2 linked regions of the Myxococcus xanthus genome follow. The protein of the gene in region 1 interacts with the protein of each later gene in a pairwise test. Links are inferred from orthologs where the notes say so. Each region holds a gene or a part of one and is shown on either strand. Other genes may lie near its edges.

Evidence for each region.
Region 2: the proteins of ftsZ (region 1) and BHS09_RS34910 interact in binary tests that used the Escherichia coli proteins (3 or more experiments, as listed by UniProt). The link is inferred for Myxococcus xanthus from one-to-one orthologs.

Annotation. Positions count from the first base shown.
Region 1 is NZ_CP017174.1:7,019,801-7,025,275, reverse strand. Bases 1,538-4,322 are described here. They hold ftsZ (cell division protein FtsZ), read left to right. Parts: upstream 1,538-2,213; coding sequence 2,214-3,431; downstream 3,432-4,322. Other genes in these bases: BHS09_RS28750 (acetyl-CoA carboxylase biotin carboxylase subunit), read left to right, coding at 3,980-4,322; BHS09_RS28755 (hypothetical protein), read right to left, coding at 3,453-3,842; agmC (adventurous gliding motility protein AgmC), read left to right, coding at 1,538-1,880. Also shown: more of agmC, read left to right, coding at 1-1,537; more of BHS09_RS28750, read left to right, coding at 4,323-5,332; BHS09_RS28745 (biotin/lipoyl-binding carrier protein), read left to right, coding at 5,378-5,475. UniProt on the Escherichia coli protein: Essential cell division protein that forms a contractile ring structure (Z ring) at the future cell division site. The regulation of the ring assembly controls the timing and the location of cell division.
Region 2 is NZ_CP017174.1:8,472,686-8,477,842, forward strand. The notes cover bases 1,409-4,269. They hold BHS09_RS34910 (rod shape-determining protein), read left to right. Parts: upstream 1,409-2,252; coding sequence 2,253-3,287; downstream 3,288-4,269. Other genes in these bases: BHS09_RS34905 (putative ABC transporter permease), read left to right, coding at 1,535-2,086; BHS09_RS34915 (hypothetical protein), read left to right, coding at 3,394-4,005; BHS09_RS34920 (glutathione S-transferase family protein), read right to left, coding at 4,018-4,269. Also shown: BHS09_RS34900 (hypothetical protein), read left to right, coding at 1-1,347; more of BHS09_RS34920, read right to left, coding at 4,270-4,752; BHS09_RS34925 (zinc-dependent alcohol dehydrogenase family protein), read right to left, coding at 4,961-5,157. UniProt on the Escherichia coli protein: Forms membrane-associated dynamic filaments that are essential for cell shape determination. Acts by regulating cell wall synthesis and cell elongation, and thus cell shape.

The DNA.
Region 1 (5,475 bases):
TCATCTCCGGCCGTGGGTGCAGCACGAGTGGGGCGGGCACCTTCGCTCCGCTGGCGCTGCTGCTGCTCGGGCTGCCCCTGCTGGGCCGCTTCCGCCGCTCGGCGGGGCGGGCCGGTGGGGCCCCTGTGGCCGCCGCCGCCGTGCTGGCGCTGGCGGTCCTGATGGTGTCGCGGCCGGCCGTGGCGCAGGTGCCCACGCTGTCCGCGTCCCAGTCCATCGATGTGCAGCAGTACAAGCCGGGGCCGAGCTCGAAGGACATCCTGGGCGTCCAGAGCGCCCAGGTGCATTCCCACCTGGGTTGGAACGTGGGCATGTCCGTCAACTACGCGGACAAGCCGCTCAACTTCATGGACCCGCGCTCGGGCCGGTTCATCACCGCGCTGGTGCGCAGCCAGGTGGGTGTGGACCTGATGGGCTCGGTGGGCCTCTTCGACCGCTTCGAGCTCGGCGTGCTGCTGCCGGTGACGCTCCAGCGTTCGCAGGCGGCGCCCATGGTGGACCCGTCCTTCGCCCAGGGCGTGGGCTCGGGCGGCATCGGTGACCTGCGCCTGGTGCCCAAGGCCCGCCTCCTGGAGGAGGGCTCCTTCGGCCTGGCCCTGACGGTGCCGGTGGTGCTGCCCACGGGCGGCGGCTCCGACTTCCTCGGGGGCTCGGGTGTGGGCGTGCAGCCGCGCCTGGTGGCCGAATACGGCGAGCGGTTTCGCGTGGCCGCCAACGTGGGCGTGGACTTCCGGGAGAAGCAGCAGCTGCGCAACCTGAACCTGGGCAACGCGGTGTCCTACGGCGTGGGCGCCGAGCTGCCCTTCACGGTGAGCGAGGTGCCGCTGGCGCTCGCGGCCACGCTGGTGGGCGCGGTGAACCTGGAGCAGCAGGACACCGAGGAGCGCCCGCTGGAGCTGTTGGCGGCGCTGAAGTACCGCGCGCTGGGCGGATTCTCCGCGCACGTCGGCGGTGGGCCGGGGCTCACCCGCGGCTACGGCACGCCGGGCTTCCGGCTGCTCGCGGGCTTCAGCTACAGCCCGGAGCCGTCCCGTGAGCCCAAGCAGGCCGCGCCGGTGGACACGGACGGCGACGGCATCCTGGACATCGACGACGCCTGCCCGACGGAGCCCGAGGACAAGGACGGCTTCCAGGATGAGGACGGCTGCCCCGACCCGGACAACGACGCGGACGGCATCCCCGACACGGCGGACACGTGCCCGAACGAGCCGGAGACGGTCAACGGCTTCGAGGACTCGGATGGCTGCCCGGATGTGGCGCCGCCTCCGCCGCCGGTGGACACGGATGGCGACGGCATCATGGACCCGGATGATCGCTGCCCCAACGACCCGGAGGACAAGGACGGCTTCCAGGATGAGGACGGCTGCCCCGACCCGGACAACGACCGGGACGGCATTCCCGACACGGCGGACAAGTGCCCGAACGAGCCAGAGACCATCAACGGCTTCCAGGACGAGGACGGCTGCCCCGACAAGGGCACGGTGAAGGTGCTCGTGGAAGGCGAGCGCATCGTCATCCTGGAGAAGGTCTACTTCGCGACCGGAAAGGACGTCATCCTGGCCCGCTCGTTTCCGCTGCTGAAGCAGGCGGCCGCGGTGCTGCGCGCCAACCCGCAGGTGGAGTTGCTCCGCATCGAGGGCCACACCGACGACCAGGGCAACGACGCGAAGAACCTGGACCTGTCGCAGCGCCGCGCGAACAACGTGCGGGCCTTCCTGGTGAAGGAGGGCATCGCCGAGGGCCGCATGGAGGCGGTGGGCTACGGTGAGACGAAGCCGGTGGACACCAACAAGACGGCGACGGGCCGTGAGAACAACCGCCGCGTGGGATTCACCATCCTCCGCGTGGGGAAGGTGGAAGTGGAACGCGAGGCGCGCTGACCCACGGGCTCTGAATCCCCGGTGAAACACACCGGGTGATTTCAGCGAGGGTGGCTCCGAAAGAGATTTCGGGGCCACCCGTCGTTTTTTGGGGCATGCTGCGTCCCACCCGCTAAGCAGTGCCGTGTATCGCGAGTCAAGGGGCGAAGTTCACCCACCGCGCCGCACGCCTGCACGTCCTGGCGTTGGCGTAAGTGCGCGTCAGGACTCGGACGCGCAGCATCCCGCTACAGGCTCGTAGCGGAATACTTGCCAAAGCGTGGGACTTGCTGATGATTGTGGAGGTTGGGAGCAGGCGCGCTGCATCGCGCCACTCCGGGCGAGAGGACCACCATGGACCAGTTCGATCAGAACAAGCAGGCCGCCAAGATTCGGGTCGTCGGGGCGGGTGGGGCCGGCTGCAACGCCGTCAATACGATGATCCTGTCCAAGCTGGACCGGGTGGACTTCATCGCCGCCAACACCGATGTCCAGGCGCTCGCCGCGAGCAAGGCGCCCACCCGGCTTCAGTTGGGCCAGACGCTGACGAAGGGCCTGGGCGCGGGCGCCAACCCGGAGATGGGCCGCGAGGCCGCCCTGGAGTCGCGTGACCAGATTGCCGCGGTGCTCGAGGGCGCCGACATGGTGTTCGTCACCGCCGGCATGGGCGGCGGCACCGGCACGGGCGCCGCGCCCATCATCGCGGACATCGCCAAGAGCCTGGGTTGCCTCACGGTGGGCGTCGTCACCAAGCCCTTCCTCTTCGAGGGCAACAAGCGCCGCAAGCAGGCCGAGCAGGGCATCGTGGAGCTCAAGGCCGCGGTGGACACGCTCATCACGATTCCGAACCAGCGCCTGCTGTCGCTCTCCAACGAGCCGATGCCGCTGCTGGAGACCTTCAAGCGCGCGGACGAGGTCCTGCTGAACGCCGTGCAGGGCATCAGCGACCTCATCCAGTACCACGGCTACATCAATGTCGACTTCGCCGACGTGAAGACCATCATGAGCGACAAGGGCATCGCGCTCATGGGCACGGGCCACTCGACCGGAGACAAGCGCGCGCTGATTGCCATGCAGCAGGCCATCGCCAGCCCGCTGCTGGAGGATGTCTCCATCGACGGCGCCACGGGCCTGCTCATCAACATCACCGGTGGCCGCGACATGACCCTGCAGGAGGTCAACGAGGCCCTGACGCTGGTGCACGACGCCGCCGACAGCGAGGCGGAAATCATCTTCGGCTCGCTCATCGACGAGAACATCGCTGACGAGGTGAAGATCACCATCATCGCCACGGGCTTCGTCCACCGCGACGCGCCCAAGGTCCGCACGGTGACGCCGGTGGTGCAGGTGCCGCTGTCGCGACCGGCTCCGTCCGTGCTCGCCAACGCGCGTGAGGAAGTCGCCAGCCTGGTGCCCGCGAAGGGCAGCGGCTCGCGGCCGCTCACCGTGGAGAGCAGCAAGTCTGTGAGCGCCCGCACCGCGGTGGTGAAGGACGCGCCGCTGCCGCTGGACGAGGACCAGTTCGACATCCCCACCTTCCTGCGGCGGCAGGGCCAGACGGAACTGCCGTAAGGGGCAGGGGAGAAGCGGAGCTCAGCGAGCGGGAAGCTGGGCCACGCTGGCTTCGTCGCGTGCGGACAGGGTGTCCGCGCGGGCGAAGAGGCCGTCGACTTCCGAATAGAGCGCGTCCACGCGCTCCGGGAGCCGGGCCGCGGGCAGCACGCCGTCGCCGGACACTTCCTCCAGGCGCGCGTGGGCCCGCTGCAGCAGTTGGAGCGCCTTCAGCAAGGAGAGGCCGCGGCGCGTGCCCTCCTCGGTGAAGAGGGTTCCGCTCTGCGTCAAAGTCTCGAGCGTGGTACGCACGAAGCGCACGCGGTCCGTGTGCCGGCCACGGTAGAGGTCCAGGCGCTTGGCGCGCCGCGCGTGGTGCAGATTGACCACGCCGCCAGGGCTTGAGGAAGAGGGGGGCGTCACGGGGAGCAAGGTACGACACCGCCTCGTAGACCCGCAAATTTACTGGACTGTAGGGACCTGTTGCACGTCCGTCCGCACCCTTGTCTTGGGAGGGAGCGAGGGTTAGGTTCGCCGCCCTTTCGCACCCGCACCCCAGGGGTTTCGCCATGTTCCAGAAGCTGCTCATCGCCAACCGGGGAGAGATTGCCCGCCGCATCGGCGTGGTGGCCCGGGGCATGGGGCTCAAGACGGTCGCCGTTTATTCGGACGCGGACGCCGAGCTGCCCTTCGTGAAGGAGGCCGACGAGGCGGTGCGCATCGGCCCCGCACCGGCCAAGGACAGCTATCTCAACACCGCCGCCATCCTGGAGGCCGCGAAGCAGACGGGTGCGCAGGCCATCCACCCGGGCTACGGCTTCCTGTCGGAGAACGGCGAGTTCGCCCAGGCCTGCGCGGACGCGGGGCTCATCTTCGTGGGACCGCCGCCGGAGGCCATGGCGCGGATGAAGGACAAGAGCCAGGCCCGCAAGTTGGTGTCCGCCGCGGGGGTTCCCGTGGTGCCCGGCAGCGAGGGCGTGGTGCCCGACGTGGCCAGCGCGCTGGCGGAGGCCGAGCGCATCGGCTACCCGGTGCTCGTCAAGGCGGCCAGCGGCGGCGGCGGCATTGGCATGGCGGTGGCCAGGAATCCCGCGGAGATGGAGAAGGTCTACCGCCAGTGCACGGACCGGGCGAAGGCCGCCTTCGGCAAGGAAGGCGTGTACGTGGAGCGCTACTTCCCGGCGCCGCGGCACATCGAGGTCCAGATTCTGGGGGACCAGCACGGCCACCTCATCCACTGCCTGGAGCGGGAATGCTCCATCCAGCGGCGCCACCAGAAGGTGGTGGAGGAAGCCCCCTCCGTGCTGTTCGCGGACGGGCGCAACCCGGAGCTGGCGCAGAAGCTCTTCACGGCCGCCGTGGCCGCGGCGAAGGCCTTCGGCTACGCCAACGCCGGCACGGTGGAGTTCCTGTACTCGGACGGTGAGGTCTACTTCATCGAGATGAACGCCCGCCTCCAGGTGGAGCACCCGGTGACGGAGCTGACCACGGGGCTGGACCTCATCGGCTGGCAGCTGCGCATCGCCGCGGGCGAGCGCCTCACGGTGAAGCAAGAGGACGTGAAGCGGCGCGGGGCGGCGCTGGAGTTCCGCATCTACGCCGAGGACCCGGTGAAGTTCTTCCCGTCCCCCGGGCCGCTGAAGGTGTTCCAGCCGCCCACGGGCGAGGGCGTCCGGCTGGACGCGGGCTACGGCGAGGGCAACACCGTCACGCCCAACTACGACCCGATGATTGCCAAGCTCATCGTCACCGGTGAGACACGGGCGCAGGCGATTGAGCGCTCCGTGACGGCGCTCCAGTCGTTCCGCATCGAAGGCATCAAGACGAACATCCCGCTCCACCTGCGCATCGTGCAGGATGCGGCCTTCCAGGCCGGCGAGCTGGACACGCACTTCCTGGAGCACCACGCCAAGCCGGCGTAGCGGGGCCCGCTCCAGCCCCACCCACCCCTGAGGAGGCACGGATTCATGGCGGACGTAGCGGCGCACATCACCGGCACGGTGTGGAAGATTGAGGTTCAGGTCGGCCAGCAGGTCAACGCGGGCGACACGCTCGTCATCCTCGA
Region 2 (5,157 bases), 1.5 Mb from region 1 along the record:
CTGGCGGGCCGGGCCATCCAGGACGCGCCCACGCTCAACCCCCTGCAGGGTATCGGCAACGACATCATCGGCGGGGCGCTCCAGGGCGCGGCCGACGTGGTGCGCGACCCGGTGGACACGGCCCGGGCCATTGGCGACGCCGTCAACCTCAACCGGCAGGTGGACCAGCTCAAGCCGGGTGAGAGCACCTCCATCAGCCTCTACGCCGAGGCCAACGGCGCCACGCTGGCCGGCAAGGTGAAGGGCACCCTGGGCGTCAGCCGCAGTGAGGAGGAAGGCGGCGGCTACACCGTGTCCGTCACCGGCGAGGTGGGCGCGGGCGTCGCGGCCAAGCTGGGCGCCAAGGGCGCGGCGGACGTGGGCGCCGAGGCCTTCGGCACCGCCGGGGCCACGGTGGAGTTCCAGTTCGACACGGCCGAGGAGGCCAAGAACGCCACCCGCATCATCGCGGCCTCCACCGCCACCGCGGGCGCCGCCGCGAGCAACCCCGTGCTGGGCGCCGGCGTGAATCAGGTCCTTGGGGATCCCCTGTCGGACCTGGCGGGCCTGACGAAGAACATGAGCGCCGTGGAGTTCAAGCTGGGCGCCGAGGCCAGCGTCAACGCCGAGCTGGGCATGAAGGGCCTGCCGGAGGCCATCAGCGCGGGCGCCGGCGCGGGTGCCGGAATCAACCAGAGCACCACGGCCCGCATCGAGATGGAGGGCGGCAAGCCCCAGAAGCTGACCCTCAAGCAGAGCCTCGAAATCAACGGCAACGCCAGCGCGTCCGCGGGCGTGGGCATCCCCACGGGCGGCGGGGACTCCGTGTCCCTGCCCACCAACGCGTCCGCGGGTGTGTCCGGTTCGCTTGGGGTGGAGCTGGAGCAGAGCGTGGAGCTGCCCGAGGGCTTCAACCCGACCGACTTCATCAAGGACCCGAAGGGCACCGCTCGCGAGATTGGCGCCAGCGTGCGTGACACCCATGAGGCCAAGCTGACGCTGACCGACTCGCGTCAGGCCAACGCGTCCGCGCTGGGCCTGGGCGGCGCGACGGGCCGCGAGGTGAAGGCGGAGATCAGCGGCAACATCAACGACATCGCCACCAGCGGCGCCTTCGGCAGCATCGCCCGGGGCGACGTGGGCCAGGCGCTGGACCAGCTCAAGGACAAGGTCGAAATCAAGGCCACCGTCCAGGACAAGCACAAGGTCACCGGCGACTTTGGCGTAGGCATCCACGCGGGCGTGGGCGGCGGCGAGGTGGGCATCTCCACCGAGCGCACCTACGTGGGCGAGGAGCAGGACCTCAACGCGGCCCAGCTCGCCGAGCTGTACCTCACGCAGCGCTGGTCGGCCGGCATCCCCGGCTGAGCCAGCGCCGCCGGGGGCCCGCCCGCCCTGGGCGGGCTCCTGGGCGTGTGGGCCCGTGTCGTCGGGCCCGACTCCCGCACAACGGGGACAGGCACACCGTCCGCCATGGCACAGCCGAGGCAGGCGGCCAGCACCGACCCCAGGGGGCGGGAGTGCCCCTTCTGCGGGGCGGACTTAGCTTTCCGAGGTGCTTTCAAGATTCCTCGTCTACGGGTGTGTGGGTTGGGTGCTCGAGGTGATGTTCACCGGCACGGGGGCCGCGCTGAAGAAGGACCGGAACGCCACGGCGCGCACGTACCTCTGGATGCATCCCATCTACGGAGGCACGGCCCTGGCGCTGGAGGAGGTCTCCGCCCGGCTCAAGCCCCTGCCCCGGCCGCTGCGGGCGCTGGCCTACACGGGGCTCATCTTCGGCGCGGAGTACGGCACGGGCTGGCTGCTCAAGCGCCTGCTCGGACGCTGCCCGTGGGACTACGCGCCGCACAAGTGGAGCGTGCACGGCCTCATCCGGCTGGATTACGCCCCAGCCTGGTACCTTACCGCCCTGTTGTTCGAGCCCGTGCGTGACACGCTGCTCCACGTCACCAGCGCGGCCCTGCGCCAGACGCCCGAGTACCGCGACGCCGAGGCCCAGGGGACGCTGCCGCCCACGGCGCTCCCCGAGGAGAAGCCGCTGGAGGCGGGGGTGGTGGCGGCGCGCCTCGAGTCGGTGCAGGCCGAGCCCACGCCTATTCCCTGAAAGCCGGGAGCGCGCCTGCGTCCGCTGGCCGACTGCCCCCCAGGCGGATGTGAAGGCCGCTACCGGCTTTTCTTCCTCCGTGCTGCGTCGCGTAGTACCTTGGCCCGCGTCTGCCCCCGCTATGACGGGGAAATTCCGACGACCCCCCGAAAGTTCCCGCCCCCGTATGTTTGACTGGCTTCACACCCTCTTCTCGCGTGACCTCGCCATCGACCTCGGCACGGCGAACACGCTCATCTACATCCGAGGCCAGGGCATCGTCTCCAACGAGCCCTCGGTGGTGGCCGTCCAGCATGACTCGCGCGGGGGCAAGAAGGTCCTCGCGGTGGGCAAGGAAGCCAAGGAAATGCTCGGGCGCACCCCGGGCAACATCGTTGCCATCCGTCCGATGAAGGATGGCGTCATCGCGGACTTCGAAATCACGGCCGCGATGCTGCGCTACTTCATCCAGAGCGCGCACAACCGCAAGACGCTCGTCAACCCGCGCATCATCATCGGCATCCCCTCCGGCATCACCGAGGTGGAGCGCCGCGCGGTGCGCGAGGCGGCGGCCAACGCGGGCGCCCGCGAGGTCTACCTCATCGAGCAGCCCATGGCGGCGGCCATTGGCGCGGGCCTTCCGGTGACCGAGCCCAGCGGCAACATGATTGTGGACATCGGCGGTGGCACGTCCGACGTCGCGGTCATCAGCCTCGCCGGCATCGTGTTCGCCAAGAGCGTGCGCATCGGCGGCGACAAGCTGGACGAGGCCATCATCCAGTACGTCAAGCGCAAGTACAACCTGCTCATCGGTGAGCGCACGGCGGAGCTCATCAAGATGGGCATCGGCACCGCGTACCCGACGGACGAGGTCATGACCATGGAGATCAAGGGTCGCGACCTGGTGGCCGGCGTGCCGCGCACGCTGACGGTGTCCAGCGACGAAGTGCGTGACGCGCTGGCGGAGCCCGTCAACGGCATCGTCGAGGCGGTGAAGCTGACGCTGGAGCGCACTCCGCCCGAGCTCGCTGGCGACATCGCCGACCGCGGCATCGTCCTGGCCGGTGGCGGCGCGCTGCTGAAGAACCTGGACACGCTGCTGCGCGAGGAGACGGGCCTGCCCGTGTTCCTCGCCGAGGACCCGCTCTCCGCCGTCGTGATTGGCGCGGGCAAGGCGTTGGAGTCGCTCGACATCCTCCGGCAGGTCTGCCAGCCGGGCTGAGCCTCCGGGCTTCGGCTCCACGGCGCCACCTCTCACGAGGTTGGCGCCGTTTCGCTTTCAGGGGCCGTGTTTGACAGGCGCGCGCGCGGTGGACTGTGGTGCCGCCATGAGAACGTCCACCGTGCGTCCCAGGCTGTCCGCGTTCACCGCCGCCGCCCTGCTGGTGGCCTCTCCCGCCCTCGCGGACTGGTCGGCGGACGTCACCACGAAGATGACGCTGGAGGCCGGCAAGAAGCCGCCTCCGGACATCCAGGGCAAGGTGTACGGGCGCAAGGGACTGCTGCGCATGGACGCGGAGCTGCCCGACGCGTCCGGCGGCAGCATGTCCATCCTGTTCGACTTCGAGAAGCGCACGGGCACCACGCTGATGCATCCGCACAAGGTGGCCACCGAGCGGAGCCTGGATGACCTTCCGGTGAAGCTGCCCGCGTCGTGCACCAGCAAGACGCAGAGCTACGACGCCTGCTTCAAGGAGCAGGGCTACAAGCAGGTGGGCTCGGAGAAGGTGAACGGCCACCCCTCCGCCGTGTACGAGGGCACCATTCCGGGCGCGACGGGCGTGCCGACGCACCAGAAAATCTGGCGGCCCACGGACCTGCCCGAAGTCCCGTACGTGCGTGCACGCACCACGAGCCCCTCGGGACAGGTGCTGGTCCGCCAGCGCATGGGCCAGCAAGGCTTCCATGTTCCGCAGGGCACCACCCCGCCAGCGCCGTGACGTGCGCGTGGCTCAGGGACGGCGGTGCTTCGCATAGAGGCCGTCCCGCCACTCGAGCAGGTCCGGGAAGCGGGAGGCGAGCGCCGCGTCGCTCCACACCGCTCGCGTGCCGGGGCCCAGGGGAAGGTAGCCGTCGTCCGCCGCCCTCACGAACTGGAGCATCAGCGCGGCCGTGATGTCCGCGTAGCTGAAACGCGACAGCAGGTAGTCCCGGCCGCTCAGGGCTTCACGCAGGCGCTCCAGCGTGGGGATGACCTTCTCATGAACGGCGGCGGCGATGTCCGCGGGCGCCTGGTGCTTGCGGGCCACGAAGCGCGCGCCCAGCCTCGCGGACGGCGCCAGGACAGTCCGGAGCCCCATGGGCAGGAAGGCGGGGAGGCTCTCCACCTGGGCCTGACGATTCTCTAGCAACGCCGCCACCACCTTGGCGCGCGCCGCGGAGAGCACCTGCTCGCTGTCGTCCTCCCAGCGCTGAATCACCGGGAGGTCCGCGGCGGGGAAGAGTGGCTCCCCCTGCCCCAGTTCCTCCGCGCGCCGCGCGATGACGAACGAGCCGGGAAAGGCCTCGCCCTCGTCGATGAGCAATGGCACGGCGGGCCTCACACCACGCGGCGTGCGCCAGCGCAGCAGCGGCTCACCGATGAGCGGCAGGTGTTCGCGGTAGCGATAGGCGACGCGGTGGTGGTCCAACGCCCAACGGGTCTTCTCCGTCCAGGGCGAGTAACTGAGTCCGTAGAGTGTGCGCATGCCGCCTGGGACAGTACGCCCGGGCGCCTGCGCGACTCCAGACCCGCTGACGATTCAAACCCTTACAGCGCCACCCGCGCCCATCGTTATGTCTTCCGCCAACGCATGCCGTGGTCCTTCACCCTCGCACGCGTCTGTCTTTCCTCCTGGAGCACCACCACCGGGGCCCCTGAGCGCGTCGTGGCGCACGCCTCGGCGCGGGTCCAGGTCAAGCCGTGATGACCAGTTTGCCAAACGGCCCGCGGTCCAGATGTTCGAGCGCCGTGGGCAGCGCATCGAGCGAATAGACAGTGTCGACCACGGGCTTCAATGCCAGCCGGTCCACCGCGCGCACCAGGTTCTCCAGCCCGCGCCGGTGTCCGACGAAGATGCCCTGGATGACGCCGGAGCTCAGGAACAAGGGCT